Linked DNA regions of Sphingosinicella sp. BN140058. The protein of the gene in region 1 binds, or shares a complex with, the protein of each later gene. Links are inferred from orthologs where the notes say so. Each region holds a gene or a part of one and is shown on either strand. Other genes may lie near its edges. The genes, in order: ETR14_RS03950 and pnp.

Region 1 (3,463 bases):
GGCCGGTTGAAGCTGAACAACCGAGATGCTAGCAGTCAATTTCGGCACAGTGTTGAAGTGCGACCAAGCCCTTCTCATCTTGGCCGAAAGTTCTCGCGCCGGCGCACTGCGCCGGACACCCAAGGTTGACGCTGCATGAGCTTTATTTCCTTCGACTGGCTACGCCCCCTCAGGGTTACGGGCGTCGCGTCGAGGGCTGCGGGGCCGGCGATGACGACGCCCCAGGCACGAGCAGCAGACACGAACAGCCTCTTTTCAACCCGGACACAGAAAGCGCGCGCCGGATCGGCGCCGCCTTCGTCCATATTCGAACGCGCGTGCCGCGACGCCCTCAAGGCTGCGGCGCGTGCGTGGAGTGACATCAATGACAATGCGCATGCTGATCGACGCGCGCCACCACGAGGAAACCCGGGTGGCCGTCGTCAAGGGAAACCGGATCGAGGAATTTGATTTCGAATCTTCCGAGCACAAGCAGCTCAAGGGCAATATCTATCTCGCCAAGGTAACCAGGGTCGAGCCGTCGCTGCAGGCGGCGTTCGTCGACTATGGCGGAAATCGGCACGGATTCCTCGCTTTCAGCGAAATTCATCCCGATTACTACCAGATCCCCAAGGAAGATCGGGAGGCTCTGCTCCGCGAGGAGGCTGAACATGCGGCCGAGGAGGAGCGCCTGCGCGCCGCCGAGGACAGCCGCTACGAGTCGGACGAAGACGATGACGGCTTCGAGGCGGACTCCGGCCCGGTCGAAGAAATCGGCGCCGGCGGGGGCGACGAGTCGGACGTTCAGGACGATGCGGCGCCGGCCAAGCCGGAAAATGCCAGCGGTTCGGAAGAGAGTGCCGCCGACGAGCTTCGCCGGAAGCGCCAAGCGCTCCGTCGCCGCTACAAGATTCAGGACGTCATCCGGCGGCGCCAGGTGCTGCTCGTTCAGGTCGTCAAGGAAGAGCGCGGCAACAAGGGCGCTGCGCTGACCACCTACCTCTCGCTGGCCGGCCGCTATTGCGTGCTGATGCCGAACACGAGCCACGGCGGCGGCATCAGCCGCAAGATTTCCAACGGCGCCGACCGCAAGCGGCTGAAGCAGATCATGGCCGATCTCGCCTTGCCGACGTCGATGGGGCTGATCGTCCGCACCGCGGGCCTGTCGCGCACCAAGACCGAGATCAAGCGCGACTTCGATTATCTCGCCCGGCTTTGGGACGAAATCCGCGAGCGCACGCTCGGCAGCGCCGCGCCGGCGCTGATCTACGGCGACAGCGATCTGGTGAAGCGCGCCATCCGCGACATCTACAATCGCGACATCGACGAGGTGATCGTCGAGGGCGAGGACGGCTATCGCGCTGCCCGCTCGTTCATGAAGTTGCTGATGCCGAGCCACGTCAAGAAGGTGCGCGGCTATTCCGATCCGGTTCCGCTGTTCCAGCGCTTCGGGGTCGAGGACCAGCTCGCCGCCATGTACCAGCCGGTGGTGCAGCTGAAATCGGGCGGCTATCTGGTGATCAACCCGACGGAAGCCTTGGTGTCGATCGACATCAACTCCGGCCGATCGACCCGAGAACACAATATCGAGCAGACCGCCTACGCGACCAACATCGAGGCGGCGCACGAAATTGCCCGTCAGCTCCGCCTGCGCGACATGGCCGGTCTGGTGGTCATCGATTTCATCGACATGGAATCGAACGGTCATATCCGTAAGGTCGAGAAAGCGATGAAGGAGGCGCTGAAGAACGATCGCGCCCGCATTCAGGTCGGTCGTATCTCGTCCTTCGGTTTGATGGAGATGAGCCGTCAGCGCCTGCGCACCGGTGTGCTCGAAGCGTCGACCAAGCCGTGCCAGCATTGCGAGGGCACCGGCCTGATGCGAACTGCATCGTCGGCCGGCCTGTCGGCGCTGCGCATGATCGAGGACGAAGCGGGCCGCGGCCGCGGCAGCCGGATCCTGCTTCGCGCCGGCCGCGAGGCCGCGATCTACGTCCTCAACCGCAAGCGCGCGGAAATCGCCGAAGTCGAGGATCGCTATGGCGTGATCGTCGAAGTGTTGATCGAGGAAGGCCTCGAAGGCGCGCGCATGGCGGTCGAATCGCATGGCCCGCCGCCGACCGTCCGACCCCGCTTCGAGCCGATCGCTCCGCCCGTCTATGATGAGGACGAAGAGGATCTGCCCGAGGAGGAGGAAGAGGAGCTCGAGGAGGAAGCCGAGGACGAGGCTGCCGAGGAGGAGCCGCGGGAGCAACGCCGCGAGCGTGGCGAGCGTCCGGAGCGGGACGAGGGCGGCGAGCGCGGCCGCAAGCGCCGCCGGCGCCGCGGCCGCCGTGGCGGTCGCCGCAGGGAAGGCGAGGAAGGCCGCGACGAACAGGGCGAAGGCACTGGCGCGGATGCCGAGCAGCCCGAGGCGGATGATTCGATGACCGCCGAAGCGACCACGGCCGAAGCCGCTCCGGCTGCGCCGATCGAGGAAGCACCGGCTGCCGAGGAGGCACCGACCGCCGAGGAGAAGCCGAAGACGCGGCGCCGGCCGCGTGCGCGCAAGAAGGCGGACGCTGCCGATGCGCCGGAGGCGGTCGCTGCGGAAGCCGCACCGGTCGAGGCGATCGCCGCCGCCGCGGAAGTCGCGCCGGAAGCTCCGGCAGAAGCGCCTGCCGCAGAGGAAGAGGCCGCCAAGCCCAAGCGCCGCAGCCGCCGCAAGAAGGCCGACGAGGCGCAGCCCGCCGAAGCCGCTGCCGAGCCTGCCGCCGAGCCGGAAGCACCGGCCGCGAAGCGGCGGAGTCGGCGGAAGGCTGCTCCCGCCGAGGCCGCGCCGGTCGAAACGCCCGCACCCGCAGCCGCCAATGATCCGGCGGAGAGCGCCGACGAGAGCGGCGCCGAGGCGGCGGCGGCCGACGAGGGCGGCGAGTCCGCGCCGCCGCGCCGAGGCTGGTGGCAGCGCACCTTCGGCAATTGAGCGACGTCGAAGATGAGCGTCCCGTGCGAACGGGGCGCTCATCTTCCGTTCAGCGCGCGAGCGATAGGTAACCGAAATGCCTGAAGCGCACCGCAATCGGCCTTTCCTGGGTCGGACCCTCGCTCGGCTGCTGATGCTGCTGATCCTCGGCTTCACCGCCATCGCGCAGCCGGCTGCCGCCCAGTCGATCCTCCGCGATGCCGAGACCGAGGCACTCTTCAGGGAGATGTCGCGCCCGCTGATCGCTGCGGCGGGGTTGCGGCCCGAAAACGTCCAGGTCGTGATGATTCACGATCCGTCGATCAACGCCTTCGTCGCCGGCGGGCAGATCGTCTACATACATTCCGGCCTGATCGCCGCTGCCGACAGCGCCAATGAGGTCCAGGGCGTCATCGCCCACGAACTCGGCCACATTACCGGCGGCCACGTGCTTCGCTTCGGCGAGGGCGTAAAGATGGCCACGGGCATCATGATCCTGTCGCTGGTGCTGGGCGCCGCGGCGATGGCCGCGGGCGCCGGCGA
Region 2 (3,393 bases), 1.4 Mb from region 1 along the record:
CGCCAGGGGCGGGTTTTGATCGGGATTGCCGCACAACGAGGCCTCCATCTTGCGACCGACCAGTCTGTTCCGGTTGCGCTCGTGGAAGCCGGCGGAGACGATCTCCGCTCCGAGCTTCGGGTGGTGCGCGGCTTCAACCTCTGATTTGAAAGGATAGACGATGTCGGTTACCGCCGAACGCAAGCAGGAAATCATCAGCGACAACGCCCGTGGCAGCACGGACACCGGCTCCCCCGAAGTGCAGGTCGCGATCCTGACCGAACGCATTTCGAACCTGACCGAGCATTTCAAGACCCACGCCAAGGACAATCACTCCCGCCGCGGTCTGCTCATGATGGTCAACAAGCGCCGCTCTCTCCTGGATTATCTCCGCAAGGAAGACGAAGCGCGCTACCAGGCACTGATCGCGAAGCTCGGCCTTCGCAAGTAACACGAAGCGGCCCCGATCGGGGCCGCTTTGCATATCGGGCGCCTGCAATCCGGCAGCGCCCGATCGGACCAACTTAGGTCCATCAAGCCGGGCGACAGCGCCCGCAAGGCCCCGGCAGGAAAGCCGGGCCGCACAGGCCCCGGCCGCATAGGGCGGCCGGACGGAAGGAAATCACATGTTCGATACGAAGAAAGTGGAAGTCGAGCTGGGCGGAAAGACCCTCACGCTCGAAACGGGCCGCGTCGCCCGGCAGGCCGACGGCGCGGTGATCGCGACCATCGGCGAAACCGTCGTCCTCTGCGCCGTCACCGCGGCGAAGAATGTGAAGGCCGGGCAGGATTTCTTCCCGCTCACCGTTCACTATCAGGAAAAATTCTCGGCCGCCGGCCGCATCCCGGGCGGCTTCTTCAAGCGTGAGCGCGGCGCCACCGAAAAGGAGACGCTGACCAGCCGTCTCATCGACCGGCCGATCCGCCCGCTCTTCCCGGAAGGTTTCTACAACGAGATCAACGTCATCGCCCACGTGCTGAGCTATGACGGCGAGAACGAGCCGGACATCGTCGCGATGATCGCCGCCTCGGCCGCTTTGACCATCTCCGGCGTTCCCTTCATGGGGCCGATCGGCGCCGCCCGTGTCGGCTACAAGGACGGCGAGTATCAGCTCAACCCGAGCCTTGAGCAGGTCAAGGAAGGCGATCTCGATCTCATCGTCGCCGCCACCCACCAGGCGGTGATGATGGTCGAATCGGAAGCCAAGGAGCTTTCGGAAGAGGTGATGCTGGGCGCCGTGATGTTCGCCCACGACGCCAGCCGCAAGGTCGTCGACGCGATCATCAGCCTTGCCGAGCAAGCCGCCAAGGATCCGTGGGAGCTCGAAACCGGCGCCGACCCGTCGGCGCTGAAGAAGCAGCTGCGCGACATCGTCGGCGACGACATCGCCGCCGCTTATCGCACCACCAGCAAGTCCGAGCGCTCGAACCTGCTCAACGCCGCACGCGACAAGGCCAAGGCGGCGTTCGCCGAGGCGGAGCCGCAGCAGCAGCTCGTTGCGCAGAAGCTGGTCAAGAAGCTGGAAGCGGAGATCGTCCGCGGCGCCATCCTGAAGGACGGCCGCCGCATCGACGGTCGCGACACCAAGACCGTCCGCCCGATCGAGGCGATGGTCGGCTTCCTGCCGCGCACCCATGGTTCGTCGCTGTTCACCCGCGGCGAAACCCAGGCGATCTGCACCACCACCCTTGGCACCAAGGATGCGGAGCAGATGATCGACGGCCTCGACGGGCTGTCGTACCAGCGCTTCATGCTCCACTATAACTTCCCGCCTTATTCGGTCGGTGAAGTGGGCCGCTTCGGCGCTCCGGGCCGCCGCGAAGTCGGTCACGGCAAGCTCGCCTGGCGCGCGCTCAATCCGGTGCTGCCGACCCACGAGGAATTCCCGTACACGATCCGGGTCACCTCCGACATCACCGAGTCGAACGGCTCGTCGTCGATGGCCTCGGTGTGCGGCGGTTCGCTGGCGCTGATGGATGCGGGCGTTCCGCTTAAGCGTCCGGTTTCCGGCATCGCCATGGGCCTGATCCTGGAAGGCAAGGACTTCGCCGTTCTGTCCGACATCCTCGGCGACGAGGATCATCTCGGCGACATGGACTTCAAGGTCGCCGGCACGTCGGAAGGCATCACCAGCCTGCAGATGGACATCAAGATCGCCGGGATCACCCAGGAGATCATGAAGACCGCGCTCGAGCAGGCCAAGGCCGGCCGCGCCCACATCCTCGACGAGATGGCCAAGGCGCTCGATCAAACCCGCACCGAGCTGTCGGCGCATGCGCCGCGGATCGAGACGATGACGATCGACAAGACCAAGATCCGTGACGTCATCGGCACCGGCGGCAAGGTGATCCGCGAGATCGTCGCAACCACCGGCGCCAAGGTCGACATCGACGACGAGGGGATCATCAAGATCAGCTCGTCCGATCTGTCGCAGATCGAAGCGGCACGCCGCTGGATCCAGGGCATCGTCGAAGAGCCGGAAGTGGGCAAGGTCTACACCGGCAAGGTCGTCAACCTGGTCGATTTCGGCGCCTTCGTGAACTTCATGGGCGGCAAGGACGGTCTCGTCCACGTCTCGGAGATCAAGAACGAGCGGGTCGAGAAGGTCGCGGACGCCCTCTCCGAAGGCCAGGAAGTCAAGGTCAAGGTGCTCGAGATCGATCCGCGCGGCAAGGTTCGCCTGTCGATGCGAGTCGTCGATCAGGAAACCGGCGAGGAGCTGGAAGACACCCGTCCGCCGCGGGAGGAGCGTCCCCGTGGCGAGCGCAGCGACCGTGGTGATCGCGGTGACCGGGGCGGCGATCGCGGCCGTGGCCCGCGCCGTGACGGCGAAGGCCGTGGCGGACGCGGCGGTGATCGCGGTGGTCGCGGCGGCGAGCGCGGGGGTGAGCGCGGTGATCGCGGTCCCCGTCGCGAGCGCAGCGAAGGTGGCAGCAACGAAGGCGGCGATCCCGAATTCGCGCCGGCCTTCCTGACCCGCAACGACGATTAAGTTCGGGTCTCACCGACAAGAAGAAGGGCCGCCGGAGCGATCCGGCGGCCCTTTGTTTTTGTGGGGGTGGGTGCGCGTGCGTCGCGGCAGTTTCGCTTGCTCTCGTCTCAGCTCCGTTCGGGCTGAGCTCGTCGAAGCCCACTCCTTCTTACCCACAGCAAGGGGAAAGAGAGGGCTTCGACAGGCTCAGCGAGAACGGTGACTGGTGGAGAGGAACTCCGAATTATTGCGCCGCATTGCCGACACCATTGTCCGCCGATGCCGCGCCATTCCCCGCCTCAGCCAGCAAGGCATTCGCCTCGTTGTCGAGCGGGGCGATGGCGGCGTCGACGCCGTTGGAGGCATCGCGCTCCAGCACGTCCGCCTTGTTCTCGAGCGAGCGCGAGAGATTGTCGGCCTTGGCCTGGAGGTTTTCGGGCTC

Evidence for each region.
Region 2: the proteins of ETR14_RS03950 (region 1) and pnp are in contact, whole or in part, in a cryo-EM structure (PDB 9QH0), measured with the Escherichia coli proteins. The link is inferred for Sphingosinicella sp. BN140058 from one-to-one orthologs.

What each region holds. Positions count from the first base shown.
Region 1 is NZ_CP035501.1:852,390-855,852, reverse strand. The notes cover bases 1-3,152. They hold ETR14_RS03950 (ribonuclease E/G), read left to right. Parts: upstream 1-364; coding sequence 365-2,941; downstream 2,942-3,152. Other genes in these bases: ETR14_RS03945 (M48 family metalloprotease), read left to right, coding at 3,018-3,152. In the rest of the region: more of ETR14_RS03945, read left to right, coding at 3,153-3,463. UniProt on the Escherichia coli protein: Endoribonuclease that plays a central role in RNA processing and decay. Required for the maturation of 5S and 16S rRNAs and the majority of tRNAs. Also involved in the degradation of most mRNAs.
Region 2 is NZ_CP035501.1:2,227,474-2,230,866, forward strand. What follows is about bases 207-3,288. They hold pnp (polyribonucleotide nucleotidyltransferase), read left to right. Parts: upstream 207-605; coding sequence 606-2,972; downstream 2,973-3,288. Other genes in these bases: rpsO (30S ribosomal protein S15), read left to right, coding at 207-430; ETR14_RS10035 (hypothetical protein), read right to left, coding at 3,196-3,288. Outside these bases: tRNA pseudouridine(55) synthase TruB, read left to right, coding at 1-144; more of rpsO, read left to right, coding at 161-206; more of ETR14_RS10035, read right to left, coding at 3,289-3,393. UniProt on the Escherichia coli protein: Involved in mRNA degradation. Catalyzes the phosphorolysis of single-stranded polyribonucleotides processively in the 3'- to 5'-direction. Also involved, along with RNase II, in tRNA processing.